Regions from separate parts of the Brucella tritici genome, predicted to be linked through region 1. Evidence: riboswitches for the same ligand, from Rfam matches in the RefSeq annotation. Region 1 holds a riboswitch; each other region holds the start of a gene.

Region 1 (9,792 bases):
TTTGCACCAGCGCCCGATAAAAAATAATGCCAGCGACAGGTGCCTTTGCATCATTCCAATGCGTGCGGATGCTGTCTAGCGAGGAGACATGCTCTCCCGGCCACCACAGACCAGCCTTGAGCAGAGGTGCCGCACTTTCCGGCTTCTCGGAACCTGCGATCAGCGCAGCGCAATAGCGAAGGAATGCGCCTGCATTCGCCGCACCGCCCTCGATCAGATACTGCCAGAGTTCATTTCGCTCGTGGACAGAGATCGTCGAAAACCGGTCCAGCCCATGATCCGGCTTGTCGTCTCCCGGCAATACGGCGATCTTGATACCGTGACTGACGGCACAGGCATGCAGCGCTTCCAGCCCGTAGGGCCAGTATGTCTCGCCGCCAATGATGCGCACTACTATAAGGCTCGCATATCTGGCAGTACGCTCCACATAAGCGTCCACCGACATGGGATGGGTGAGGCCCAGGAAATTGGCCAGCCGCAAGCTTGGCAAATCCGGCGCAAGTCTATGTGCCTGCGCCAGACTGGCCAGTTCAGTATCGGCTGCGGAAAGAAACAATATTTCTCCCGGCGTCTGGCCGAGATCGACGGCTTCATTGCCGTCGCTGATTGTTCCTTTCTGGGCAAGAAGAAGATGCATCGGTCAGACAGCGTCTTTCACGGCCTTGGCGATGGCTGCTTCATCGATGTCGTGCAGCCCGATCACGACCAGTCGCGTGGAGCGCGCTTCATCCTTGCCCCATGGACGGTCGAAATAATGCTCGATGCGTGGACCGACTGCCTGCACGACCAGACGCATCGGCTTGCCCGGCACATCGACAAAGCCTTTCAGGCGAAGAATATCGTGTTCCGCAATGACCGCTTTCAGTTTTTCCGTGAACAGCTTGGGATCGCCCACAGAGCCCGCTTCGACTACGAAGCTCTCGAACTCGTCATGATCGTGCTCATGTCCATCTGCATGATGGATTTCATGGTGGGATTTGCGGTTGGCGATGTCGTCTTCAGTGCCAACGCCAAGGCCGAGCAAAACGTCAGCTCCCAGTTTGCCAAAGCTCGCAGGAACCATATTCACCCGGCGCGACGAACGCTCGGCCACATCGGCCTTAACACCGTCGAGCATCGAGGCGTCAATCAGATCGGCCTTGTTGAGAACAATCAGATCAGCAGCATGAATCTGATCCTCAAAAAGTTCCTCTAAGGGGCTTTCATGGTCAAGAGATTCATCCGCTGCGCGCTGTGCATCCACCTTGTCGTGGTCATCGGCAAAACGACCTTCGGCAACGGCTGCCGCATCAATCACGGTTACTACACCGTCGACTGTTACCTGCGTCTTGATTTCCGGCCAGTTAAATGCGGCGACGAGTGGTTGCGGCAATGCCAGACCGGAGGTCTCGATCACAATATGATCTGGACGATCAGCGCGATCCAGAAGCTTGGTCATGGTCGGGATGAAGTCATCGGCAACGGTGCAGCAGATGCAACCATTGTTCAACTCGATCACATCTTCTTCGCGGCAAGTCTCGATACCACAACCTTTCAGAATACCGCCATCGACACCGAGATCACCGAACTCATTGATAATCAACGCGATGCGTTTTCCGTCAGCGTTTTCCAGCAGGTTGCGGATCATCGTCGTTTTGCCCGATCCGAGAAAACCCGTGATGACTGTTGCGGGAATTTTCTGTCCCTGCATCGATTTATCCCTTCATCTTGAGCGGCAGCCCTGCCGCCATGAAATAAACTTCATCCGCAACTGCGGCCACTGCCTGGTGCAGAAAGCCTGCATGATCGCGAAATTCCCGTGCCATGCGATTTTCCGGCACAATCCCAAGTCCAACTTCGTTCGAAACAAAAACAACAGGCCCGGCAAGGTTCGGCAGCATAGCAACAAGACTTGCCGTCTCTGTTGCTATATCGCGCTCGGCCATCATCAGATTGGTCAGCCACAGGGTCAAACAATCGATCAGCACGAACCGATCCGCAGCAACATGCAATGTTAGTGCGCCAATGAGATCGAGCGGTTCCTCTACCGTCTGCCATTCTGAACCACGGCGGTCGCGGTGAATGGCAATGCGGCTTTCCATTTCCTTGTCGAAGGCGCGTCCTGTTGCCAGATAGAGCAGCTGAAGCCCCGAGGACGCAGCCATCTTCTCGGCATAGGACGACTTGCCCGAACGGGCTCCGCCAAGGACCAGAACCGATTTTCCCGGCGAAGCCATTTTCATCAGCCCTCAATCTCGGACGATGCATAGTGCTGGATGAACCAGCCGAGTGCGAGGCCGATCACCGCCCACATGAACAGGTTCGTCGCCAGCGATGCGACTGCATATTGCGAAGCAAGCAATGATGGAATCGGTGACGAGATCTCTTCCGGATGCGGAGCACCATAGAGATGTGGAGCCACGATCAACACCAGACCGAGGATTTTTGCCCAGATTTCCTGGCGCAACACGATGAGATAGAGCCCCAGACCGCTCAGCGCCACGGTTGCAATCCACCAGAGCTGACGTTCGGCCAGATCAGCCGCAGGCATTGCCGGCAATTCCGGTGACAAGCCCAACGCGGGCAGAAAAGCGACCGCAAAAAAGCCCGCAACACCCCAATAAATGCCATTCTGTACCGTAATGCGGCGCCCTAGAAGCAAGGCCACGCCACCAAGCAGCAAGGCAAACCCCGCTCCTGCTACGAGATTGGCAAGGATCGTATTGCCCAATCGCCCAAAAGGCAGTTCGGCGCCTTCTTCTTCAGCATCTGCGGCAGCGGCACCATGATCATGCGGCGTGGCTTCCGCCTCGCCATGGCTGTGCCCCCCACCAGCATCTTCATAGACTTCGGCTTGCAGGATCAAAGGCACTGTCTTCAAATACATGGCGGGAGTAACCAGCAGCCCGGCCAGAAGACCGGCAGCAAGTGTCGCCAACAAATAACGGATCAACATTTCTGTCCCTCAATAGCAATTTCGCGCCGATGGCCGTCCGCCATCGAGCCTTGCTCAGCTTCAATTCTCAAAAAGGTTAGGCTGCTCAGTGGCAGGGAAAACCATAAGAATGGCGCGTATCATGTGCTGAATCGTGCAGCGTATCGGAATGGGCAAGCCCTACACCGTAAATCAGGAACGCGCCGAGAAGCAGTGACACCACAGCAGTGCCCAGACGGGCAGCAAGCGGCATTGCGAGTGTGCTGGAAACAGAATCTTGAGTACGTGCAGCCATGACAACCTCCGTGCAGGCAGCAGGGAAAGACCTCCCATGGGGTTCAGGCTCTATGCCTTCACGCAACAGGCAGGTCTCCTGGCTCACGGGTCGCGGGGATTGAGGCTACCTTCCCAGAAGCCTTTAATGCTTCCAGTGGTTACCGGCTGCCCGGCTTGCCTCATCCCTCACCGCTCTACAGTCGCGGGGTCGGCTGCGATAAAGACGCCCGGATTGGGTCCGTCCGTCGCATTCCCTTTTTGGTATCGCCGGGATTCGTCCCGGCAAAGACCTGTTGCACGATTTTGACAGTAGGCTTTCGCCCCTTCGGCGTCAATCAGCGAACATACAACCACATTCGAAGGTTTTGGCCTCTCAGTCGCACCCAGCCATCAATTACATCGGCATGACGTGAAATTCTGGACCAAAGCCAAATCATGAGACCAATGATGAGCGTCCAGGCGATGACAACATCAGACAGGAAATGTGCCCCCATAAACACGCGATTCAATGATACGAGTGCAAGAACCGGAACTAAAATAACCGCTACATTTAATCGAAAACGTGCCGGTACAAGGATCAAGAGCGGCAGCATTGCAGCCGCTGCCGACGATTCACCCGATGGGAACGAACAACTATGACCACACATGCGCGCTAACTGCCAAGCTGGGGTAAAATCAGTCGTCCCTCCGAACTCCACTAGGTTCCTCGGTCGCGCCCGACCAATAAGAAGTTTTAGACTATGGACGAGAACACCAGGGCCAAGCGCGTAGGTAAGTACAACATAGACAACCTTATGCGGCGCAATGATTGAAAGTGGATGACGCCATAAAGCATAGAGTGCCACGAGCGTGACCATAGATACTAACAGATACCATTGACTGAGCCGGTGAAAATCTCGCAATGCGATCCAGTTTGGATTGTGAGAAAAATAGAAACTACCCGCTTTGAAAAAATATCGGGAGACAATCAAATCAGTCTGAGGGAAAATAATAAAAAAACCACTGACTACCACAAAAGAATAAAGGAGCAGATTCTGCACTCTTAGATTACTGAAACGAGATGCAGACCCAGAAGAAACAAAAACACTCAATAAACACCCATTAAATAAATATAATACTAAGTTAATAAATATTCACATATAATAAAAATATTTCTATACAACTATGATAATAAAATAAATCGTTTAAAATAACTAGCAATTAATAAGATTTAAGGCAGTGCGGAACATGGTAAAGATACAAGCTCACATTCAACGGATTTTGAACAGTGCATCGATATCAAGACAGGCTTCCAACCCTTCGGCCAACTCATCCAATGCAGCTTCCACGCCAGCGCGATAGTTCACCGAACTGCTCCGCACACCAAGATTTTCCAGAAATCTCCGGCGAAATTCATCCGCATTGAAAACACCATGGAGATAAGTCCCCGTGATACGCCCATCTGGCGATACAGCTCCATCGTCATGCTCGCCAATGCGGGCGAAGGGACGCCCCATATCCGGTCCGGTCGTTCGACCGATATGAATTTCATAACCTTGCAGCGGCACATCATGGAGAAGCGAGGTCGCCTGCACATTGCGGACCACCTTTTCAGGCTCCATCACAGTTTCGATATCGAGAAGACCAAGACCGTCAATGTCGCGTACATGCCCCTCGATACCAGACGGGTCGCTGATATGGCGACCAAGCATCTGAAACCCGCCGCAGATACCGAGCACATGACCGCCTCGTTTCACATGGGCAGACAACTGGCGATCCCAGCCATGGTCACGAACCGCCTGCATATCGGCTATCGTGGACTTCGTCCCCGGCAGAACGACAAGACCCGCATCACCGGGAATGCTCGAACCGGGCGGCACCATGACCACTTCTACATCCGGTTCAGCTTTTAGCGGATCAAGATCGTCGAAATTGGCGATGCGCGGCAACATCGGCACAGCAACCACAAGCGACTTCTTGTCTCCGCGAACGGCACGTTCAAGAACGACAGAATCTTCGGCTGGCAGTCTCGATACCGCTTTCAGCCACGGGACAACGCCGAAAGAGCGCCAGCCGGTAAACCGGGTAATGGCAGCCAGCCCGTCATCAAAAAGCGAGATATCGCCCCGGAACTTGTTGATCAGAAAACCGCGAACCATGGCGCGGTCCTGTTCGGAAAGAATAGTGTGCGTGCCGACGAGAGAAGCGATAACGCCGCCTCTGTCTATGTCGCCTACGAGAACAACCGGAACATCGGCCTGCGTGGCAAACCCCATATTGGCGATATCGCCAGCCCGCAGATTGATTTCAGCCGGCGACCCTGCCCCTTCCACCAGCACAAGGTCCGCGCCTTCGCTGACCATGGCGAAGGATTCCATGACAGCCGCCATGAGTTGCGGCTTCAATTCCTGATAGTAGCGCCCGCGCGCTTCGCCCCGCACCCTTCCCTGCACGACGACCTGGCTACCCATGTCGGTCTGCGGCTTGAGGAGTACCGGGTTCATATGGACAGACGACGGTACAGCGCAAGCCAATGCCTGCAACCACTGAGCCCGGCCGATTTCACCGCCATCGTCGCTGACCGCTGCATTGTTGGACATGTTTTGCGGCTTGAAAGGGCGAACATTGAGACCGCGATTGCGCGCAACGCGGCATAGTCCGGCAACAAGAACACTTTTGCCGACATCCGAACCCGTTCCCTGAAACATGATTGCGCGTGCCATAAATTGCTGCGTAACTTAAACTGAACTCGCTGGCAACGGGACCTTGATCGGCGAGCATCTATGCAAAAATGCGCATCAGTTTATTACAAATGTGAGCAACATTATTCCAATGGAGCGTTGGCAGCCCTCCGCGGTTATGATCTAGTCCAGGGGAAGAGGTACGGTGCTACAGGGAGGAAACCATGGATGCTGCCGACCAGAACCAGTTCGAACTGAACGAAGATCAGCTTGCCATTCAGGATATGGCGCGAGCCTTCGCCAGTGATCGCGTTGCCCCGTATGCATTGGAATGGGATCGCGAAAAACATTTCCCGGTCGATGTATTGCAAGAGACCGGGCCGCTTGGCATGGGCGGCATTTATGTGCGTGAAGATGTAGGCGGCTCGGCACTCAAACGGCTCGACGCAGTGCTTATTTTTGAAGCGCTGGCAACCGCATGCCCTTCATTTTCGGCTTTTGTCTCCATCCACAACATGGCCGCGTGGATGATCGACACCTACGGTAACGACGAACAGCGCCAGCGCTTTCTGCCGAAGCTCACGTCGATGGAATCGCTTGCCAGCTATTGCCTGACCGAGCCCGGATCGGGTTCGGATGCCGCCGCGCTTAGAACACGGGCCACACGCGATGGCGACCATTATATTCTCAACGGTTCCAAGCAGTTCATTTCCGGTGCAGGCGCCACAGATGTCTATGTGACGATGGTGCGTACCGGTGAGGACGGCCCCAAGGGAATTTCCACCATCGTTGTGCCAAAAGATGCACCCGGCCTTTCGTTTGGCGCGAATGAATTCAAGATGGGCTGGAATGCGCAACCGACGAGAACCGTCATATTCGATAATTGTCGCGTCCCCGCTGAAAACCTTCTCGGCGAAGAAGGTACCGGCTTTCGCATAGCGATGGCAGGACTTGACGGCGGCCGGCTCAATATTGCCGCCTGCTCACTCGGCGGCGCGCAATCGGCACTCGACAAGTCGCTGGAATATTGCAGCCAGCGTAAGGCTTTCGGCCAGACAATCGATCGTTTTCAAGCGCTGCAATTCCGCCTGGCGGATATGGAAACCGAACTCTCCGCGTCGCGCCTGCTTCTTTACACCGCTGCAAGCAAGCTCGATCGCAAAACACATGATGCAGGCAAATGGTCAGCGATGGCGAAGCGCTTCGTTACCGACACGGGTTTCAATGTGGCGAACGAAGCGCTGCAGCTTTTCGGTGGCTACGGCTATCTGCATGAATACGGGATCGAAAAGCTTGTCCGTGATCTCCGCGTGCACCAGATTCTCGAAGGTACAAACGAGATCATGCGTGTGATCATTGCGCGCCAGATGATCGGACGTTGATTTCAAAGTGCATCCCGAAAAGTGGAACGGCTTTCGGATAAGATGCACGTACTTCCAGTTAACAACCGCCAAGGGAGGAATTCATTATGGCCACAATAGCATTTATCGGCCTTGGCAATATGGGTGGCCCGATGGCCGCCAACCTTGTGAAAGCCGGTCACACCGTCCGCGGCTTCGACCTCTTGCCGCAACATCTTGATGAAGCGCAGGCCAATGGCCTCTCGATAGCGTTGAGCGCGCAGGATGCAGTTGCTGACGTCGACGTGGTCATCACCATGCTGCCAGCAGGAAAGCACGTTCTCTCTGTCTATGAAGATATTGCACCAAAAGCTCGAAAAGACTCACTTTTCATCGACTGCTCCACAATCGACGTGGATTCGGCACGCAAAGCACATGAACTGGCCGCGAGCCACGGACATCTTTCCATTGATGCACCCGTTTCCGGCGGCACCGGTGGCGCTTCGGCAGGTACGCTGACTTTCATGGCTGGTGGCAGCGACGAGGCGTTCAAACGCGGAGAGCCGATCCTGCAGCCCATGGCCGGAAAGATCGTTCATTGCGGCGGCGACGGTGCAGGACAGGCTGCAAAGATATGCAACAATATGATCCTCGGCATATCGATGATCGGTGTCAGCGAGGCCTTTGTCCTGGCTGAAAAACTGGGCCTGTCCCATCAGGCGCTCTTCGATGTGGCGTCAACGTCATCGGGGCAATGCTGGTCACTGACAACCTACTGCCCTGTTCCAGGCCCCGTTCCGACATCACCGGCAAACCGCGACTATAAACCCGGCTTTGCGGCAGCTTTGATGCTGAAGGACCTCAAACTTTCACAGGAAGCCGCCCAAAGCGCTGGCGCGGAAACGCCGCTTGGCGCACATGCACAGGAACTTTACAGCCTTTTTGACGGTGAAGGTCATGGCGGCGAAGACTTTTCGGGCATCATCAACTACCTACGCGCCAAATCCGGAACAAAGTAAACAATTGCCAATGCAAAAAACTTGCATTGTTTAGATTTGCTTAAGTCTCTGATAACCGTACGGTAACGATGTTGGGCTAGAAAGGAGCAAGAGACGGGGTCACCCCGGCTCAACGCTCCGGATCTGGTACTGCGTACCGGAGCTCAGTATATCCCGCCAGTGTATTGTTCGGCGGAGATGCCATGCGTAATTGGCAAAACCGTGCACCTCTGGCAGCGCGGTTTTTGCCATTTAGGCCTACGAATAGTTGCCTAAATCTGGCCCGTTGCTCTTGATCCCGCAAAATTGCACAATTACACGCCTTTGTTACAAAGCTTTTTGAGCCGTCCGATTGAAATCCGGACATAATCCTGTGAAATGCAGAACGCTTCCGGTGAAGCCTGTACAGATTATTTTTTATTCAGGGCAATGAGTTTGACTGCACAACGATCAGCCACCGCTGTTTCCACTGCCGACAGGAGGCTTTTCGGCCTGCCTTTGGCTGTAGTTTTTGTGCTGTGCTATTTCGCGTTCCAGACCATTCTTGTCACCGTCGTTTCCAACGGCGCCGGTCTCGATGACGCCGAGCAACTCGCCAATATCGGTTATCTGGATTGGGGGTATGGCGGGTCGCAGCCCCCTCTTTATACATGGATTACCAATCTGGTAGCGTCAGTGCTAGGCACATCGATGCTCACGCTCCAGATCGTCAAGTTCAGCATTCTCGCCAGCCTTTTCCTGAGCGTTTACGGTGCCATGAGACTGCTCGGCTTTTCGCGCATCGTTGCGTCAGCCAGTATGCTTGGCCTGTTTCTCATCCCACAGATCGGATGGGAATCGCAGCGTGCCCTGACGCATTCGGTTGCAGGAACAGCGGGTTGTGGCTGGGCCTTTCTGGCCTTTGCCTGGCATATGCGCGCGCGTCATGCAGGCTCCGCTGCCGCGCTTGGCGCCGCCATGGCGGCCGCGCTTCTCGGCAAGTTCAATGCCTCATTCTTCCTGCTCATGTTGATCGTGACGGGACTTCTTATTCCAGAATATCGCCGCATACTGCTTTCCAAGTTGAGCTTCGTTACAATCCTGGCATTTGCAATCTGCTTTGGTCCAACTGCATTCTGGATGCTGGCCCACAAATCAAGCGTCCTGGCGCGCGCCAACAAGTTCGAGATCGGCGCTTCAGGCAATGTCGTGTTCGATCGACTGATGGGGGTCGAGAGCCTCGTCGAAGCAGCGTTTCTGTTCTCGATCCTTGCACTGGCAATCGCGGGCATTATCGCGCTCATTCACTGGAAAAAGAGAACGGCACCGTCTACCCCGCTCGCCGTCGGCGAGAAGTTCATACGCCTCCTGATTCTCGTCGGGCTGGTTATCGTTCTGGTCGGCGTTGTCGCCACCGGCGCAAATAACGTAAAAGATCGTTGGCTGCAGCCGGTATTGTTCCTCACTCCGGCACTAATGGCCAGCCTTTTTGCCCGATACCGGATCGGAAACAGGGCGTTGATCGACTATGCCGTCGTCAGCGCGGTCGTCGCACTCATCGTTCCGCCAGTCCTGAGCTATTATCTGACTTACGGTTCAAGTTCACCGCCCTATGGCCAACTCGA
Region 2 (9,792 bases), on a different contig from region 1:
GAAATAGAACTTTGCGACCGTGTCTATGTTTTCCGCGACGGCGCTATCGTTGCAGAACTGACCGGCGAAGACATTACGGAAAAGAACGTGCTTGCTGCGTCATTTGCCATGTCATCTGGGAGAGGTCACGAATAATGCGCCTTTCCTCTTCCTCCATCCGCCTGCTGACGCCGGTCTTCTCGCTGGCTTTGCTGCTTGCCGCCGTCTTCTACATGCAGCCGCGCGCCATGAGCTATACCGGACTGAACCTGCTGTTCAATCTGGCCGTCCCCATTGCGCTAGCCACCATCGCCCAGATGCTCATCATGGCGGTCAACGATCTCGATCTTTCGATGGGCACCTTCGTGAGTTTCGTGGTCTGTGTTGCCGCAACCTATCTCAACACCACGCCCGTCATCGGGGTATTGATCCTTGTGGCAGCCATTGCAGCTTATGCCGCGCTTGGCGCGCTGATCCACCTGCGTAATCTGCCCTCCATCGTCGTCACGCTTGGCATGAGCTTCGTCTGGGGCGGGTTTGCCGTTCTGCTACTGCCCTCGCCAGGCGGACAGGCACCGGACTGGGCACGCTGGGTCATGACCGCCAAGCCGCCTTTCATGCCGATGGCCATTGTGGCCAGCATCCTGATCGCGGTTGTCACGCATTTCATTGTCATGCGCTCCACCTTCGGCGTGCTGATGCGTGGCGCGGGCGGTAACAGCCGCTCCATCGAGCGCGCAGGCTGGTCTGTCACCATGATCCGCGCCGGAACCTATGCACTGGCTGCCTTCTTCGCAGTGCTGGCAGGAATTGCACTGGTCGGTCTCACCACATCGGCAGATGCCAATATCGCGCTGCGCTATACGCTTCTATCTATCGCAGGCGTTATTCTCGGCGGTGGTGAGTTTGTCGGCGGGCGCGTATCGCCCATCGGAGCCGTTATCGGCGCGCTGACTCTGACGCTTGCCGGGTCCTTCCTTTCCTTCATGCGCATTTCGCCGGACTGGCAGATCGGTGCGCAAGGCGGCATTCTCATCGTGGTGCTGGCATTGCGCCTCTTCCTTAATCGCCTCGAAAAGAGGGAGAAAAAGCAATGAGCGGTCTCGCTGTCCTTACCAACCGCCCGTGGATATGGTCGTTCATCGCCACTGCCATCGTCTGGATCATCACCATCCTCTTTACCGGGGGCGCGGGCGCACATGGGCTCTCGCACGCGGCTTTCACTTTCGCCTCCTTCTCGGTTATCGTCGGCCTCGGGCAGATGTTCGTCATTACGCTCGGCCCCGGCAACATCGATCTGTCTGTCCCAGCCAATATGACGCTTGCCGCAACACTGGCGCTCAAGCTCATGGATACGCAGGACGGCATGGTGCTGGCGGGGCTAGGCGTTGCCATTCTGGTTGGTGTTGCCATTGGCATCTGCAACTATGCGCTGATCAAGCTTCTACGCATTCCGCCCATCATCGCCACCTTGTCGATGAGCTTCCTGATCCAGTCCACCGCCATCTGGAGCAATCGCGGCCTCCGCGTAAAACCGCCGGAAAGCCTCGCGCAGTTCACCACATCCTCCACGCTCGGCATTCCCAACGTCGCCATCGTAGCGCTGATCCTGTCGGTCATTGGCTGGGTGCTTCTGAAAAAGAGCATCTATGGACGCTGGATTTCGGCAATCGGCCAGAACCCGTTTGCTGCGCGTATGGCGGGTGTTCCGGTCGATGGCACGCGCTTCGTCACCTATCTGCTCTGCGCAGTGCTCGCTTCGCTCTGCGGCTTCCTGCTTGCCTGCTTCTCGGGCGGTGCTGCGCTGAACATGGGTGCGGAATATCTTTTGATGTCGATTGCCGTTGTCATCATCGGCGGCACAGCAGTTGCCGGCGGCGATTCCAACATCCCCGGCATTTGGGGCGCCGCCCTCTTCATGTTCCTCATCGTTTCGATGCTCAACACCTACGGCTTCGGCGCCGGTGTCCGTCTTGTCCTGACCGGGCTCACCATCATTGCGGTGATTATCCTCGCCAGTGGCCGACGCGCCGAGCGTTAAATTCCTTCGGAGTAACTTTCCTTGTCAAAAACTGTTTCGATTTACGAAATCCACGACGAACGCTTCAAGCAGATGATCGTGCCGAGTGCCGATCTGGACGAACTTTACAGCGACTGCCGCTGGGCAGAAGGCCCGGTGTGGTTCGGTGACCAGAACTGCCTTCTGTGGAGCGACATTCCGAACCAGCGCATCCTGCGCTGGGTCCCGGAAGCCCCGGTTGGCGACAGCGTTTCGGTGTTCCGCAGCCCGTCCAATTTTTCCAATGGCAACACGCGCGACCGTGAGGGACGCCTCGTCACCTGCGAGCATGGCGGTCGCCGCGTCACCCGTACGGAACCGGATGGCAGCATCACCGTGCTGGCGGACAGCTATCAGGGCAAGAAGCTCAATGCGCCCAACGACGTGATCGTGCGCTCGGATGGAACAATCTGGTTCACCGATCCGACCTACGGCATCATGGCCGATTATGAAGGCTACAAGGCCGAGCCGGAACAGCCGTCGCGCAATGTCTATCGCCTCGACCCGAAGACTGGCGAGATCAATGCCGTCGTAACCGACTTCCATCAGCCGAATGGCCTCGCCTTCTCGCCGGACGAAACCCGGCTCTATGTCGCCGACAGCGCCTATAGCCACGACGAGAATGCGCCGCGCCACATCCGTGTCTTCGATGTTGTGGACGGCAAGCAGGTTACCGGCGGCGCCATATTCTGCACCATCGACAACGGCCTGCCGGATGGCTTCCGTTTCGATACAGACGGCAATCTGTGGACCAGCGCTGGCGACGGCGTGCACTGCTTCTCGCCGGAAGGCACGCTTCTCGGCAAGATCAAGACGCCGCAGACGGTCGCCAATGTGACTTTCGGCGGTCCGCGCCGCAACCGGCTGTTCATTGCAGCAACCAAGTCGCTCTATGCGGTCTATCTCACCGTCACCGGCGCTCAACATCCTTGATAAAACAACGGCGGCTTTCCAAAACGAAAAGCCGCCGCTCTTTATAAGTATAGTAATTCATTGAAAAAACTGCATTCGCCGCACACCGCATTCACGCGAACATGCCAATAATGTTTCTTTATTTAAAACGGATCTTCCCGAAAACCGGAACGACCCGCATATCAGGACCGTGAATGACGGAACAAATCAAGGAATGATCTCTTCTGTCCTTCAGCGGTGCGCTCAACAAGAAAGGCCCCAGCCTTGCCGATGAGTACACTGCCCTGATGCGCTGAGTTTTTATAACCCAATCGTCAACGCGACGGAAACAGTTTGTCAACAAAACTGCTCAAATTACTGTGAGAAAAATTTGAAAGAACTACATATTCTCATAACGTTACCCGACGTTTCATAGTATCAGTATTAGCTATATCTATTTTATAATCCTATTTATTTCCCATTCATTAGAAGAAATGCATAAAACCCAACGAAGATTTGCAGATAATCGGTCACGCCGAATGTCTGAGCTCCAGAGAGCGATGGCTCGGCGTCCGGTAACGGATGTGACAGCCGCTGATACCCTGATATTCGACATCGACCTCGACGCCAAAAACCTCGGCAATACGCTCTGCCCGCAAAACATCGCGCGGCGTGCCAAGCGCAACGAGATCGCCCTTGTCTATCACCGCAATACGATCACAGAACATTGCGGCGTGGTTCAGGTCGTGTAAGGCGGCCACCACCGTCAGTTTCTGGCGGCTGACCAGATCGAGCAGCCCGATCTGGTGCCCGATATCGAGATGATTGGTCGGCTCGTCCAGAAGCAAAATCTGCGGTTCCTGCGCCAGAGCGCGGGCAATATGCAGGCGCTGTCGTTCACCGCCGGAAAGCGTATGCCAGCAGCGGTCGGCCAGATGCGCCATATCGACATTGACCAGTGCCTGGTCAACGATAGCATCATCCTCTGCCGACCATGGCGACAGCGCGCCAAGATAGGGCGTCCGCCCGAGTTCGACCGCCTGGCGCGCCGTAATGCGTTCTGCCGTTCCTGCCTGCTGCTCGACCAGCGCCATTTTCCGGGCGATCTCGCGGCGGCTGAAACTGGCGATGGGCGCGCCGCACAGATTGATTTCACCGACACGGCACCTGCGAACGCCGGACAGCAGGGAGAGAAGGCTGGTCTTTCCCGATCCGTTCGGCCCGATGATGCCAAGAAACTCACCTTCCGCCACTTCCAGCGAAACATTGCGCAAAATTTCGACATTGCCTGCCGACCAGCCGACATTGCGTGCTGAGAGGATCATGACGACGCCCTCCTTTGTCCAAGCAACAGAGCGAATGCCGGTGCCCCGAACAAGGCCGTGATGACGCCGATCGGCAAAACCTGCCCCGGAATGATGATGCGTGACAGGATATCGGCGACGATCATGAAGATTGCCCCGATGAGTGCTGCCGCGGGCAACAGCCTGCCGTGTCTGACCCCAACCACCATGCGCGCCGCATGGGGAATGACGAGACCGATAAAGCCGACAGAGCCAACGATGGAAACCATGACCGCCGTCATCATGGCGCTGACACCAATCAGCACCGCATAGACGCGACGCACCGGTATGCCGAGCGAAGCGGCGGATTCGGTTCCGAAGGTAAAGGCATCGAGCGCACGCGCATGCCACAGGCAGATGGCAAGCCCGATCAGGCAGGCAGGCAGGGCAAGAGTGACATCAGGCCAGCGCACGCCCGAAAGATTGCCCAAAAGCCAGAACATGATGCCGCGCGCCTGCTCCGCATTTGCGGCTTTTGTGACGATGAATGATGTCAGCGCATTGAAAAGCTGCGAACCGGCAATGCCTGCGAGGATGATCGCGCTGCTGCCGCGTCCGGCTCGCAACGCCAGCAGTGACACAAGGCAGAAAGCAACAATAGCGCCAATGAACGCACCCAGCGAAAGCGTCAGCACGCCAGCGCCTATGCCGAGAATGGCAACGCCGACCGCGCCCGTCGAAGCACCAGCGGAGATGCCCAGAATATAAGGATCGGCGAGCGAATTTCGGAGCAGCGACTGCAGAATGACACCAGATATTGCGAGCGACGCGCCACAACATGCCGCGATAACCGCACGGCTGAGACGATAGCTCCAGACGATCCCTTCATCGATGGGCTCGAGCGGATATCCGGCATTCCACACCCGATTGGCCACGGTCTTCGCAACCACATCGAGCGGTATTGCCGTTTCGCCTATCGCCGCTCCGAACCAAAGAGCAAGAAGAAGCAGGACAAGCGAAAAGGCCAGGAAGAACACGCCGGAGCGTGCCCTTCCCTTCTGTTTGAAGCCTGTTGTCGCCGCCCGAACCGTCACTTGTTCAGGCCCGAGGCGGCAATGTCGGCAGCAAGCGTTTCAATGCCTTCAATCACGCGAAGCGACGTGCTCATCGACTGCGCATCCATATCGAAGACATGCTTGTCCTTGACCGCAGGCATCAGTTTCGTGACCGCATCGTTCTCGAGGAACTGGTGCTTGACGGCAATGTCGTCAGCCGGATAGCGACGGCGATCCAGCTTTGCAGCCACGATCATCGAAGGGTTCGATTTTGCAATCGTTTCCCATCCGACCGTCGGCCATTCTTCCTCGCTGTCGATCACATTCTTGATGCCGAGCGCCGAAAGAATATAGGCGGGCGCGCCGAACTTGCCTGCAACATAGGGATCGGCATCGACCTGCGTGCTGGAGAACCAGACGACAGCCGAAAGCTTTCCGTCCGCAGCCCCAATTTTTTCACGCGCAGCCGCTTCACGCGCCTTCAGGTCGGCGACGAGTTTCTCGCCACGGTCCTGCACATTGAAGATTTGCGCCAGTTCGGTAATTTCCTGATAGACGATATCCATCTTGAACGCCGCCGTACGAACGCCGTCGCCACCACCGGAATTGTCTTTGCCAACGCAATCGGATGGCGAGGTATAGGCCGGAATGCCCAGTTCCTCGAACTGTTCAGGCTTTGCCACGATGCCTGTCGGGCCGACATGCCACTGGAAATCTGCCGTCACGATATCCGGCTTCTGCGCCAGAACGCTTTCAAAGCTCGGATCATTATCGGCAAGCCGCTTGACCTTGGCATTCACCTCTTCAAAGCCTTTGAGAACAGGGCCGAACCACACTGCCGTGCCGACGACCTTGTCGCCGAGACCCAGGCTGTAAAGAATTTCTGTGCTGCTCTGGCCAACTGCAACCGCGCGGGCGGGTGCCTGCTTGAAGGTAACGACACGACCGCAATTTTTCAGAGTCAGCGGATATTGCGTTTCCGCTGCCTGAGCGGTCACACCGCCTGCGAGAAAAAATGCAGCCGCGCAAACGGCGGCGCGAAACGGCATCTTGCCGAGAATATTCATGAAAGTCCCCGAAATGATGAGAGAAAGACGCCCTGTCAGGCGGCGGATAAAATCCGGCGCGGAAGACGAACAGGCATATCCGGGAACATGTCGAAATCATGCGATAACGATGGGAGGAAGCGTCCTGCGACGCGGAAATCTGTCATAACCGGCTCCTGCTCCGGGCATCCCCGCCCGTGACAATGGACAACACTAAACGGCAGGTCTCCTGGCTCACGAATATCTGCTGTTCATCTGCCTTCCCGCGCTTCTCCGGCACAGTGGCATGACGCTTTGAACGTCACGAGGATGAACGGCAATCCGCTTACAGTTGCGGGGGCAGCCACGGTCTTGGCCCCTTTTCGGGTCGTCCTCACCGTGTTCCCTATTAATCCCCTTCGCTCTCGGTCGGGGAACCGTCGTTACACAATTACGTCAGCGCATCGCCGCCGTCAAGCGCGTCTCGCGCTCTGTTTCGGCCTGCAATTTCAAGTGATTCGAAAGTCTGCCGCTTAAATTGCGGCCAAACTATAGTCGCACATACTGGCCTATTGAATTTGTTTTTGGCAATATCCATGTAGACAACTCCCGCTAGAGGAGCGGGACTTTGGGGAGGTCCGCCGGAAGGCGGCATACATTCTATCTGGGAGGACATATGCGTAGATTTATTCTGGCCCTGACGTCGGTGGCGGCGTTGGCCATGGCAGGCTCTGCTTCCGCAGAAGACTATAAGGTGCTTGCGCCTGCGGCTCCAGGCGGCGGCTGGGACCAGACGGCACGCACGATGCAGAGCGCGCTTCAGGATGAAAAGATTTCCGGCAGCGTTCAGGTCATCAACGTTCCGGGCGCTGGCGGCACCATCGGCCTCGCTCAGTTTGTAAACCAGAACAAGGGCGACCCGAGCCAGCTCATCGTCGGCGGCTATGTCATGGTCGGCGCTATCCTGACCAACAAGTCGCCGGTGACACTTGATGCCATCACGCCGATTGCACGCCTCACAGGTGAATATGAAGCCATCGTCGTACCGGCATCTTCCGACATCCAGAATCTTGGCGATCTTGCCGCGAAGCTGAAGGCTGATCCGGGCTCCGTTTCGTGGGGCGGCGGTTCCGCAGGCGGCACCGATCACATCACCGCAGGCCTCTTTGCCAAGGCAGCAGGGGTCGACCCGACCAAGGTCAACTACATCGCCTTCTCCGGCGGTGGTGAAGCACTGGCTGCCATTCTCGGCAATCAGGTGACCGTAGGCATTTCCGGCTACGGCGAATTCGAACCCCAGATCAAGGCTGGGACGCTGCGCATCATCGGTATTTCAAGCGACAAGCGCCTGGAAGGCATCGACGCACCAACCTTCAAGGAAGGTGGCGTGGATGTTTCGATCCAAAACTGGCGCATGGTGGGTGCGGCTCCCGGCATCACTGCCGAACAGGAAGCTGCCATCAATGCCGATATCGAGAAAATGGTAAAGTCCGAATCCTGGCAGAAAGCCCTGAAAGACAAGGGCTGGGCGGATACATATCTCGCTGGCCCGGCATTCAAGGAGCAGCTTGCCAAGGACGTCGCCGCGACTGAGACCATCCTCAAGGAAATCGGCCTCGTCAAATGACAGGATCAGAACCGCAGGAAAAGCGCCGCCCGGAAGGGGCGGCGCCAGATTTCGCCGCTCTTGTCATCGCCCTTGTTCTTGCAGCTGTCGCCATCGCCATTGCGTGGTCGACAACCTATGGCAACGACGTGACGAGCTACTCGCCGGTCGGCCCGAAAACCGTCCCCTATGTCGTTGCAGCCGGATTGTTCGGCCTTGCCATATGGACCGTATTCGAAGCGCTTCGCGGTGATTTCCCCGAGCGTGAGCATCAGGAAATCGCCCCTATGGCATGGATCATCGGCGGCCTGGCTATCCAGATGCTGACGATGAAGACAGTCGGCTTTTCCCTGTCCACCGGCCTGCTTTTCGCAGCAACAGCACGCGGCTTCGGCTATCGCAAATTCTGGATCAGCGTTCCCGTCGGCATCGTCTTTGCCTTCGTGATCTGGTTCATCTTTGCGCGCGGCCTGCAGCTATCGCTGCCGTCCGGCTGGCTCGAACAATTCGTTTAGAGCATTCCCAGTTTTGACTGAAACATTGGAAATGCTCTAAGTCCTTGTTTTGTCGCATTATCCTACGCAAAGCCGCTTCGCGTTTTTGCTGGAAATGCTTTAAAGGCTAAGTGCCATCATGGATACTGTCGCACTTCTCGCCAACGGGCTTCTGGTGGCGCTTGAACCATCGAATCTTCTTTATGCGCTGATCGGCGTCACGCTCGGCACAGCCGTCGGCGTCTTGCCCGGCATTGGCCCGGCGCTCACCGTCGCGCTCCTTCTGCCCGTTACCTACAAGCTGGACCCGTCCGGCTCCCTCATCATGTTCGCGGGCATTTATTACGGCGGCATGTATGGCGGCTCAACCACATCGATCCTGCTGAATACGCCGGGAGAAAGCGCCTCCATCGTCACCGCGTTGGAGGGCAACAAGATGGCTCGGGCCGGACGTGGCGGACCAGCACTTGCAACGGCGGCCATCGGCTCGTTCATTGCGGGCCTGATCGCCACTCTGGCGCTCGCCTTCGTAGCACCTTGGGTCGTGAAATTCGCCTTGTCCTTCGGGCCTTCCGAATACTTCGCACTCATGCTTCTGGCTTTCATGACAGTCTCGGCCGCATTCGGCGATTCCACGCTGCGCGGATTGACATCCCTGTTCATCGGATTGGCGCTCGGCCTGATCGGCATCGACCAGTTGACCGGTCAGGCACGCCTTGTCATGGGAACGCCGAACCTGCTCGATGGCATCAATGTCACCACATTGGCGGTGGCGCTGTTCGCCATCGGCGAAACGCTTGCGGTCGTGTCGAAGAAGCTTCGGCCAGAAGATGAAGTCATTGCGGTCAAGGGTTCCGTCTGGATGACCAAAAACGACTGGAAACGCTCTTGGATGCCGTGGCTGCGCGGCACCGCCATCGGCTTTCCAATCGGAGCCATGCCTGCGGGCGGCGCCGATGTATCGAGCTTCCTTTCCTATTCAGCGGAACGGCAATTCTCGAAACATCCGGAAGAATTCGGCAAAGGCGCCATTGAAGGCGTTGCGGGACCGGAGGCAGCCAACAATGCTTCCGCCGCCGGAACTCTCGTTCCGCTTCTGACGCTTGGCCTGCCCACCACAGCGACGGCTGCAATCATGCTTGCCGGTTTCCAGCAGTTCGGCTTGCAACCCGGCCCCCTCCTCTTCGTGACCAATGCCACGCTGGTCTGGGGTCTGGTGGCGAGCCTTCTCGTTGCCAATCTGATGCTGCTGGTTCTCAACCTACCGCTGATCGGCCTTTGGGTGAAGATGCTCACCATCCCGCGCCACTGGCTCTATGCAGGCATTCTGGTTTTCGCAACGCTTGGAACAATCGGCGCGAATGCTTCCACCTCCATGCTGTTCGGCCTGCCGGTCTCAT
Region 3 (9,792 bases), on a different contig from region 1:
TTATAAAGCCCGCCCTCCATCACCGCATTTTTCAGGTCGCGCCAGTCGTCCTGCGACGGGATCGCAATGCCAGCTTTTTCGAAGATTTCGCGAACCTTTTCCGTCGCCGGTTCCCAAAGCTGCTCGGTATATTTGTCAAAATATTCACCCGATGCATATTTGGATTTCTCGAAACCCTTGAACGACTTCCCCGTTTCCACCGCAATCAGGTTCGATGCGCGGATCGCATGATAGGTCACCGTATAGAAATAGATATTCGTGAAATCGACACCTTCATCGGAACCGTAGTAAATCCGCTCGCGGGCGAGATAACCATGCAAATTCATCTGGCCGAGACCGATGGCATGGCTTTCATCATTCCCTCGGGCGACTGACGGCACGGAACCGATATGGCTCATATCGGAAACTGCAGTCAGGGCGCGGATGGAGGTCTCGATGGTCTTGCCGAAATCTGACGAGTCCATCGCCGATGCAATGTTGAGCGAACCCAGATTGCACGAAATATCCTTGCCGAGATAATCATAGGAAAGGTCCTCGCCGAAGATGCTCGCCTCGCTCACCTGCAGGATTTCCGAACAGAGATTGCTCATGGTGATGCGCCCATCAATCGGATTGGCGCGATTCACCGTGTCCTCGAACATGATATAGGGATAGCCGGACTCGAACTGGATTTCCGCCAGCACCTGAAAGAACTCGCGTGCATTGATCTTCTTCTTGGCAATACGCGCGTCGTCGACCATTTCCCGATATTTTTCGGTGACCGAAATCTCGGTCAATGGAACGCCGTAAACCCGCTCCACATCGTAGGGCGAGAAGAGGTACATATCCTCGTTGTTCTTCGCGAGTTCGAAGGTAATGTCTGGAATGACCACACCAAGCGACAAGGTTTTAATGCGGATTTTCTCGTCGGCGTTTTCACGCTTCGTATCAAGAAAACGCATGATATCCGGGTGGTGTGCGTGCAGATAGACAGCGCCGGCGCCTTGCCGCGCGCCAAGCTGATTAGCGTAGGAAAAGGAATCCTCAAGAAGCTTCATCACCGGAATGATGCCGGATGACTGGTTCTGGATTTGCTTGATGGGAGCACCCGCCTCGCGAATATTGGTGAGGCTCAAGGCCACCCCGCCGCCCCGCTTCGACAATTGCAGAGCCGAGTTGATGGAGCGGCCGATGGACTCCATATTGTCCTCGACACGCAGCAGAAAACACGAGACGAGCTCGCCGCGCTGTTTCTTTCCCGCATTGAGGAATGTAGGCGTCGCAGGCTGATAGCGGCCTGAAATGATCTCATCAACGAGATCGCGCGCAAGCTGCTCATTGCCGCGCGCCAGCGCCAGCGCCACCATACAGACGCGATCCTCATAGCGCTCGAGATAGCGCTTTCCGTCGAAGGTCTTCAGCGTATAGCTGGTGTAATATTTGAATGCGCCAAGAAAGGTCGGAAACCGGAATTTCTTCGCATAGGCTTCGTCGAAAAGATCGCGCACGAAATTGAAGGAATACTGGTCCAGTACTTCCTGTTCGTAATAGCCTTCGGCCACCAGATAATCGAGCTTTTCCCGCAAGTTATGGAAAAAGACGGTGTTCTGGTTCACGTGCTGGAGGAAATACTGGCGTGCAGCCTGCCGGTCTCGATCAAGCTGGATTTTTCCCTCGTCATCGTAAAGGTTCAGCATCGCGTTGAGCGCGTGATAATCCAGCCCGTCCGAGGATTTTGCCGGTTTGCTGCTGTTGGAAGTCGCCGCTTGAGGCGCATCCTGCGCCACTGGTCGTGCCTCGCGCTCTCGGATCAAGGTCGTGTCTGCCGTGTCCAAAATCGTTCCATCCCGTTTTTGACATTGCCAATGTCCTCATCGGTTCCCAGAAGCTCGAAGCGGTAGAGATAGGGAACCTGACATTTGGCGGAGATAATGTTGCCGGCGATACAGAAAGCCTCGCCGAAATTGCTGTTTCCCGCGGCAATCACGCCGCGGATGAAAGAGCGGTTGCTCTCATCGTTGAGGAAGCGGATCACAGGTTTGGGGACAGCGCCCTTGGAGCCGCCGCCGCCATATGTGGGCGTCACGAGCACGAATGGCTCGCGCACCTGCAATCCGCCTGAACCGTCCATCGGGATACGGTTCGACCGCATTCCAAGCCGCTCGACAAACCGGTGTGTATTTTCCGACCGGCTGGAGAAATAGACGATCAGGCTCATGTGACCATAGCCCTCAGGCGAGAGCGCTGATCATATCGGGCCGGAAGCCCGCCCAATGGGATTCACCTGCCACAACCACCGGCACCTGGCGATAACCCATGCCCTGAACGAGATGGAAAGCATCGGCATCGGCAGAGATATCGATGACCTCATATTCGATGCCTTGGCGGTCGAGGGCGCGTGTGGTGGCGGTGCACTGAACGCAGGCGGGTTTGCTATAAACTGTAACGTTCATTTTTTCCTCACTGGAGCATGTCTCCCAAAAGTGGTAACCGGTTTTGCGGCTAAGACATGCATAAAAACAAAGGGATAGAGTATTCCCAACGGTTCGGTTTAAACTGGAATACTCTCGATAGGAGACGCAAAGAGCCGTTCGCACATCGCAAGATGCGCGTCGAAAGACATGAGATACGGGACCGGCCGGTCGCAATAACAAGCAGCCTGACCGCAACAAACTATACCTCGAAGGGAGGACCGGAACCGAAACTGAATATACTGGACATGGACTTCACCCCGAAGCTATGAGCGGGAAGTTCGGGACAGCAATCTGCAAGGCAATAGTTTGCCACACATAATTGCGCGCCAACCGGACACCCCGCCCGTGGACGTTTTCGTTCAAGGCAGGTCTCCTGGCTCACGGATCAACGTCCTGTCCGCCTTCCCAGCCAAAGCCAGTGACATGATGAACAGAACTCTCCGCTTACAGTTGCGGGGGCAGCTCCGGCATTGCCCCATCCATCATGGATGAAACGCACCGGATTCCCGTCTTAGCTTTCGACCCAACGAATCGAAAGAACCTAGAACACTATATATAGTAGTCGAAGTTAAAAACCCGTCAACGGATAGTTGGCGGCAAACGTAAAATTAACGGGCCATTATGTGAGCCCTGTGAATAGCAGGGATTATCGCTGTTTATTTTGCGGGTTTGATCGGTTTCGGTCTGAATTCCGGCTTGATGGCCTTGAGGGCCATGCGATCCACCAGCGCGGGAGCGACAAGTTTCAACCAGCGCCCGAATCGCATCTGGGGCGTCATCAACACTTCACGCTTGCGTGCCCGCACACCTTCCAGCATCAGTCGTACGGCTTCTTCGACCGGCATCATGTCATCTTCACGGACACCGCTCGTTCCAAGAGTGCCACCGCTTGCACTATAGCCCACTTTTCGAATGTCGGTTTTGACGACGCCCGGATAGACGATGGTGACCGATATCCCGCTTGGTTCCAGTTCTGCACGAAGCGCCTCACAGAAACCCGAAAGAGCGAACTTCGTTCCGCTATAGGCCGTACGCCCCGGCACGCCGATCAATCCGGCAACAGATGAGACAGCCACGATACGTCCCTTGCTGGCGGCAAGATGCGGAAGTGCGGCATGAATGGGCCAGACGCTACCCCAGTAATTCAACTCCATCAGATCATGCATCCAGTTGAGATCGTCCGGCGTGATTTCGGCAAAATTGGCGTGAGCCGACATGCCGGCATTTACGATCAACGTGTCGATGCGACCGAAAGCAGAAACAGTCTTATCAATCAAAGCGATGCAGGCTGCACGAACTTTCACATCGGTCGGCACCACCAGCACGGAGCTGCCCAGTTGCCGCAACTCGGTGGCCAGATTTTCCAGCTTTTCCACATTGCGCGCAGCTAGCACAAGAGCAGCATTGGCGCGGTCACGCCGGACAATCTGCCGTGCAGTTTCTGCGCCGATTCCTTCCGATGCTCCCGTTATGATCGTCACATCCATGCGAGGCCCTCCCTGCCTGTCGATCAGATGACAGGCAAGGTACAGGCAGGGCAATCCGTGCGTCTAGTGATTTAGACCTTGCGCGATAGAATAGCAGCAAGAGCGAGACCGCCGATCAGCGATATGTGCTCCAGCGCCACCGTCATATCCCGGAAAGCTTCTTTTCCTTCGTTTGCCCAGAACGGGTGCGCAACGGGAATGGTCAGGATCGTAAAGACGGCAAGAGCACCACAAGCCAGCCAGGTTCCGCGATTGAAGATGATCATCAGTGATCCGCCAATCTGCAAAAGCAGGGTTGCGCTGTTGAACAGCCAGCCCGGATGAAGACCAAAGCTTTCCATTTCCGCAGCATGGGCGCCGAAGTCGAAGAACTTGGCCAGCCCACTCGACCAGAAAACGAAGGTAAGGACCACCCGCGCCAGCAAAAGACCGACACGGGAATCTAGGATGTTGGCGATGAAACGCGGCATCGGTCAGTCCTTTCCGCCGGCGATACGGATAACCTTGGACGCGACCGCCACGGCAATTACTGGCGCGAGCGCGAATATCACCGACAGCCAGAGCGAGGCATTTGCCGCACCCTCCACACCGCCCGGCACGGCAATACCGGCAAAATTGGCAACCATCCCCGCGCAAGCCGTCCCGAAGGCTATGGCGAAGAGCTGTACGGTCGTCATTCCACCCGCTGCGAGATCCTGCTCGGTCGGGGGAGCGCTCTGATAGACGCGGGTAACGAGGCTGGGCCAGGCAAGGCCGATCCCGAAACCGATCAGGATGAGCCCAAGGCAGACGGGCGCGAGCAGCGACCAGTTGCCGCTGCCATGGATCGGGAGAAATATGGCGAGCAGGACAAGACCGGCAAGCGCGAGAACAGGTCCGGCAACAACAAGCCTGTCGCCCCCCTTCTCCTGCCATCTGGAACTGAGGAAGGATGCCACCGTCCAGCCGATTGCCATAAGTGCCGCCAGATATCCCGCCCAGAGCGGAGACTGGCCATGCAGGTGCTGCAGCAGATAAGGCACGTAAATTTCGGGCTGCATGCTGAGCATCAAAAGCGCGATCGTAAGGTAAAGAGCACCCAGCGGCGTCGACAGGCTGAACGAGCGGCGCGGCAGGAGACGTGCCTTGGCGTCGCGATCCACGACTGCAATGATGGCGATCATGAATATCGCAGCCCCCAGACCGACGACCTTCCATAGCGTTTCCTGTGACAGGCTCCCCGCTGAAACCGCAAGGACAGCGCCGGTCAGGAGGATGAGTTGAAGAACCGGAATGGAAACGCGCTCGTTTCTATCCCAGCTTGAGCGCGGCAAAGTCGCGAATGCCACCACAGCGAAAAGACCCGATACCGGCAGCAACCACCAGAAAGCGGCGCGCCATGCGCCATATTCGGCAAAGATGCCGCCAATCGCCGGACCGATCAGCGTTGCCACGCCGAACATAGCGGAAATAAGACCGATGGCCCGGCCCCACAGGCGCTCCGGCAACACGACACGGGTGAGACCATAGGCGAGCGCGTAAAGAAATCCGCCACCGAGGCCTTGCACGCTCCGCCCCGCCAGCATGACCGGCATGTTGATGGCCAGAGATGAGATCAGTGTGCCGGCTGCGAACAGCAGGGTCGCCACGACATAGGCGCCTCTTGGACCGGCACTTTTCAGCAGCCGCGCGGTGAGTGCAGCCCCCAGAATGGAGGCAACGACGAACAAGGTCGTCGCCCAGGCATAGAAATCCATGCCGCCAATGTCCTGCACCACGCTCGGCATGACTGTAGTCGCGATATACATATTGACCGCATGGAGAGTGACCCCTCCGGCCAAAGCCAGGGCATAGAGGCCATTTTTACCGCTTAGAAGCTCCCCCCAGCCAGCAGGCGCATGTCCCGCAATCCCCGCTGGTGTTGTTTCTTCGATCGAACTTTGCACTGTCGGCCTCCGTGAACTGAATTGTTGCCGACGGGTTTATAGGACCTCAACTTTGGTTGAGGTCAATAGGCTATTTCCACTGGAAACGGGGGCTTTTGACCGGTGCGAAATGTGGCGTCGAACACAGCAAGATCGCCGCAGCGAATGAGCGCCGCAGCGTCGGAAAGGTTCGTCCCAGATGCATGGAAGTCAGATGAGATTGCCCGGCTTGACCATCAATCTTCGGGGACCAGCGCCTTGCTGACCGAGGATGTCGTCCGGATTTCGCAACGGGCATTCGGACAGCGAGAGACAACCGCAGCCGATGCAACTCGTTATCTGGTCACGAAGCTGCATCAGACTGTCGATGCGTTCCTGAAGCATGTCTTTCCAGGCTTCCGAAAAACGTCTCCAGTCCTCCGCTGTCGGCACGTGGTCGTGGGGAAGGTCTTCCAGCGCTTCACGAATGATCGCAAGCGGAATGCCCGCGCGTTGCGCGATCTTGATAATGGCAATGCGGCGCAGCACGGCACGGTGATAGCGGCGCTGGTTGCCCTCTGTGCGCCAGCCCTCGATGAGTCCCTTGGTTTCATAGAAATGGACCGTAGATACCGCCACGCCGGCGCGTCGGGAAACGTCACCAACCGTCAGGCTTTTCTTGAGACCTGAATGTTCCATCTCGTCAAACTCGATCATGCCGAATGTGTAGGCCGCAGCCCCGCACAATTGCAAGTCACGTCATAAATCCGCATCATGTCTCAACGCGCGATAATTGCGGCGTGCCCATAACAACGGGCGCGAATGCAGCGGCAGATCGGTATTCGTTACCAGCCCAGCAAAAAGCGTGTGATCCGCCATTGGAACGCTGCCCGCCAGTTCGCAGTCAATGGCGGCCGAAGCCCCGAAAAGACGCGGCCTGCCAGACGGCCATTCGCCCCACACACCAATGAGAAATCTCTGCGCGTGGAGAACCTTCCCCGCGAAGGCATCGCCGATCATCTCCTGCCCTTCCGCGAGCATGGCGAGCGAGAAGCCGCCATCAGAAAGGATCGCGGTTGCCAGCGCGCTGTCGCTTTTCACCGAAACCAAAACCATGGGCGGCTCGGCGGAAAGCGACAACACCGCTGTCACCGTGCGACCGTGGGCTTCACCGGCATCGCATGCGGTCACCACGGACACTGTTGCGGCCATCCGCGACATCGCATCCGCGAACTCTCGCTTCGAAACGGCGCCGATTGCGTCGCGGTCTATATGCAGCACGTTTCTGTTCATCATGTCAGGCAACCTTCGGCTTCTGTCCCTGATAGCGCCGGTCGGAAAACGCCCCGCAGCGCTTCCGACCGGCCATGGCCTCACGTCGGGATGTCCGTTCGGCCATATCGGTTCCAAACAGCTATTCGGAATGCTGTTTCAGATAGGCGATCATGTTTTCGAGATCTTTTTCCCTGGTCAGCCCGGCAAAAGCCATCCAGGTGCCCTTCACCATGGCCTGCGGCTTCCTGAGAAAAGCCTTCAACTCCTCGTCATTCCAGACCAACCCCTCGGCAGCCGCCTTGCGCATCGCATCCGAATAGGGATAGCCCGGATAGGAGGCGGCCTTGCGGCCCACCACGCCTTTCAGTGATTGTCCGCGTTTGCTTTCGTCGGCATCCGCCGTGTGGCAGACGGAGCATCGCTTGAAGAGTTTTTCCCCGGCCGCAGCATCTGCCCCTTCACCAGAGGCGGCTGTCGAAACAAGAAGGACAGTGGAAAAAGCAAGGGGAACAAGAAGAAGCGACAAGCGCATGGACGATACTCCAGATGATCGGCCATGCTTCTCTAGTTCCTCAACCTTGGTTGAGGTCAAGAGCAAATCTCGTCTGCTTCCTCATTTTTTAGACACCGCTCGTGGAAAAATTCGCAGCAGCGCTCAACACAGCCCGTATCGACGCGGTTGCGATATCGTCGTCGATCCCGACGCCGAAAACTTTCCGTCCATCATGCGTACGGCATTCGATGTAAGCCGCAGCCTGCGCGTAGGTGCCCTTTTTCAATGAATGTTCGTGATAGTCGACGATTTCCAGATCGATATCGCAACCGGCCTGCAATGCCGCGACCGCACTTGATATCAAACCATTGCCGCGCCCGGTTATTGCGATTTCCTGCCCGCGATGCCGAATGCGCCCGGCGAAGACACGCGCCTCTCCGCTCCGTGCGGGCCTGCTTTCCTTGTAGTTCAGCAGCTCGAAATCGGCATTCTCTTCCAGATGATAGACATCACGGAACAGCGACCAGATCATTTCGGCGGTGGTTTCCTTGCCGGTATCATCGGCGAATGCCTGCACGCGACGGCTGAAATCGATTTGCAGCGGGCGCGGCAGTTTCAGCCCCCGGTCCTGCTCCAGCACCCATGCCACGCCGCCCTTGCCCGACTGGCTGTTGACGCGGATGACGGCTTCATAGCTTTCACCAATATCTTTCGGATCAATGGGCAGATAGGGCATTTCCCATATGCCGTCATTGCGGCTTTGATGCGCGGCAAAACCCTTGCGGATCGCATCCTGATGCGAGCCGGAAAAAGCTGTATGGACCAGTTCGCCAGCATAGGGGTGGCGCGGATGAACCGGCAAGTCATTGCAATGTTCGACCGTTCGCACGACGGAGCGCATCTCCGGGAAATAAAGCTTCGGGTCGATGCCCTGCGTATAGAAATTGAGCGCCAGCGTAACGAGATCGACATTGCCGGTGCGCTCGCCATTGCCGAACAGGCAACCCTCGACGCGATCAGCGCCTGCCAGCAAGGCCTGTTCCGTGGCGGCCACCGCCGTCCCCCGGTCATTGTGCGGATGCACGCTTATAATGACGCTGTCACGGCGCGACAGGTTGCGGCAGAACCATTCGATCTGGTCCGCATAGACATTCGGCATTGCCACTTCGACCGTAGCCGGCAGGTTGAGGATCGCCTTGTTTTCGGGCGTTGGCTGCCAGACATCCAGAACACGTTCGCAGATTTCCAGCGCGAAATCAGGCTCGGTAAAACAGAAGGTTTCCGGCGAATATTCGAAAGTCCAGCGTGTCTCTGGTTGTTTCCGGCTTTCTTCCAGCATGGCGGTTACCCCACTGACAGCCAGATCGATGATCTCGTCCTTTTCCATGTTGAACACCACGCGACGAAACAGCGGCGCGGTTGCATTATAAAGATGAACGATGGCCTGACGCGCACCGCGCAGGGATTCGAAAGTGCGCGCGATGAGGTCAGCGCGCGACTGAGTGAGCACCTGAATGGTCACATCGTCGGGTATGAGTTCCTCTTCGATCAGCCGACGAACAAAGTTGAACTCCGTCTGCGAAGCGGAAGGAAACGCAACCTCGATTTCCTTGAAACCGATTTCCAGAAGCATGCGATAGAAACGCATTTTCTTCTCGCCGTTCATCGGGTCGGCGAGCGCCTGATTGCCGTCGCGCAGGTCCGTCGAGACCCAGCGCGGCGGCTGCGTCAGCTGTCGGTTCGGCCACTGGCGATCCGGCAATTCGATCGGAGATATGAAAGGACGGTATTTGCTATCCGGGTTTTGCATCATGACAATAGTTCCTTCGGCTGCGGAGCAGCGGCTGCGACAATTGGGAAAGGGGATTGACGTCGGGTTACGACCGCCGAGATGCCATCAGGCCCAGCGGTCGCCGGTAAGTCGAAGGAGAAGAAGCGAAAAAGCCAGGCGTGCGCCGCCAGCCGGAGCGTTCAACTCCGTTGAAACAAGTGTCTTGTGGCTGGCGCAAGTGGACACTGCGGGGCTCTCTTAAAAATGGCTTCTCCACTCCATCATATGTGAATGGATATTGGCATTCCTGCGCTTTAAGGCCATTATTGAGCGTAAAAGGGTCAATCCATGTCACTGAATTATCCAGCGCCCCTTGCACTCGCCATATCCGCCATCGCGCAGGACGATGCATCCTATGCAGGGCCACCGC

The links. Region 1 has a riboswitch for cobalamin ahead of F9K94_RS03950 (CbtB domain-containing protein). Riboswitches for the same ligand answer to the same signal wherever they lie in the genome.
Region 2: linked by a shared signal. The riboswitch ahead of F9K94_RS16885 (ABC transporter substrate-binding protein) and the one ahead of F9K94_RS03950 (CbtB domain-containing protein) in region 1 are both predicted to bind cobalamin.
Region 3: linked by a shared signal. The riboswitch ahead of nrdH (glutaredoxin-like protein NrdH) and the one ahead of F9K94_RS03950 (CbtB domain-containing protein) in region 1 are both predicted to bind cobalamin.

The regions. Positions count from the first base shown of each region.
Region 1 is NZ_WBVY01000001.1:783,181-792,972, forward strand. Features, by position in the region: gene cobN (cobaltochelatase subunit CobN) at 1-637, opposite strand, end outside; gene cobW (cobalamin biosynthesis protein CobW) at 641-1,690, opposite strand; gene cobU (bifunctional adenosylcobinamide kinase/adenosylcobinamide-phosphate guanylyltransferase) at 1,695-2,216, opposite strand; gene F9K94_RS03945 (CbtA family protein) at 2,222-2,935, opposite strand; gene F9K94_RS03950 (CbtB domain-containing protein) at 3,021-3,209, opposite strand; cobalamin riboswitch at 3,261-3,499, opposite strand; gene F9K94_RS03955 (phosphatase PAP2 family protein) at 3,526-4,281, opposite strand; gene F9K94_RS03960 (cobyric acid synthase) at 4,441-5,892, opposite strand; gene F9K94_RS03965 (isobutyryl-CoA dehydrogenase) at 6,075-7,232, shown strand; gene mmsB (3-hydroxyisobutyrate dehydrogenase) at 7,319-8,209, shown strand; gene F9K94_RS03975 (glycosyltransferase family 39 protein) at 8,618-9,792, shown strand, end outside.
Region 2 is NZ_WBVY01000004.1:500,365-510,156, forward strand. Features, by position in the region: gene F9K94_RS16855 (ATP-binding cassette domain-containing protein) at 1-135, shown strand, start outside; gene F9K94_RS16860 (ABC transporter permease) at 135-1,076, shown strand; gene F9K94_RS16865 (ABC transporter permease) at 1,073-2,020, shown strand; gene F9K94_RS16870 (SMP-30/gluconolactonase/LRE family protein) at 2,093-2,971, shown strand; gene F9K94_RS16875 (ABC transporter ATP-binding protein) at 3,460-4,254, opposite strand; gene F9K94_RS16880 (FecCD family ABC transporter permease) at 4,251-5,306, opposite strand; gene F9K94_RS16885 (ABC transporter substrate-binding protein) at 5,303-6,334, opposite strand; cobalamin riboswitch at 6,516-6,745, opposite strand; gene F9K94_RS16890 (Bug family tripartite tricarboxylate transporter substrate binding protein) at 6,969-7,919, shown strand; gene F9K94_RS16895 (tripartite tricarboxylate transporter TctB family protein) at 7,916-8,413, shown strand; gene F9K94_RS16900 (tripartite tricarboxylate transporter permease) at 8,532-9,792, shown strand, end outside.
Region 3 is NZ_WBVY01000002.1:763,470-773,261, reverse strand. Features, by position in the region: gene nrdE (class 1b ribonucleoside-diphosphate reductase subunit alpha) at 1-1,814, opposite strand, end outside; gene nrdI (class Ib ribonucleoside-diphosphate reductase assembly flavoprotein NrdI) at 1,790-2,197, opposite strand; gene nrdH (glutaredoxin-like protein NrdH) at 2,211-2,432, opposite strand; cobalamin riboswitch at 2,800-3,013, opposite strand; gene F9K94_RS08925 (SDR family oxidoreductase) at 3,110-3,940, opposite strand; gene F9K94_RS08920 (DoxX family protein) at 4,012-4,410, opposite strand; gene F9K94_RS08915 (MFS transporter) at 4,414-5,865, opposite strand; gene soxR (redox-sensitive transcriptional activator SoxR) at 6,055-6,522, opposite strand; gene F9K94_RS08905 (flavin reductase family protein) at 6,583-7,119, opposite strand; gene F9K94_RS08900 (c-type cytochrome) at 7,238-7,630, opposite strand; gene leuA (2-isopropylmalate synthase) at 7,719-9,404, opposite strand; gene F9K94_RS08890 (AraC family transcriptional regulator) at 9,711-9,792, shown strand, end outside.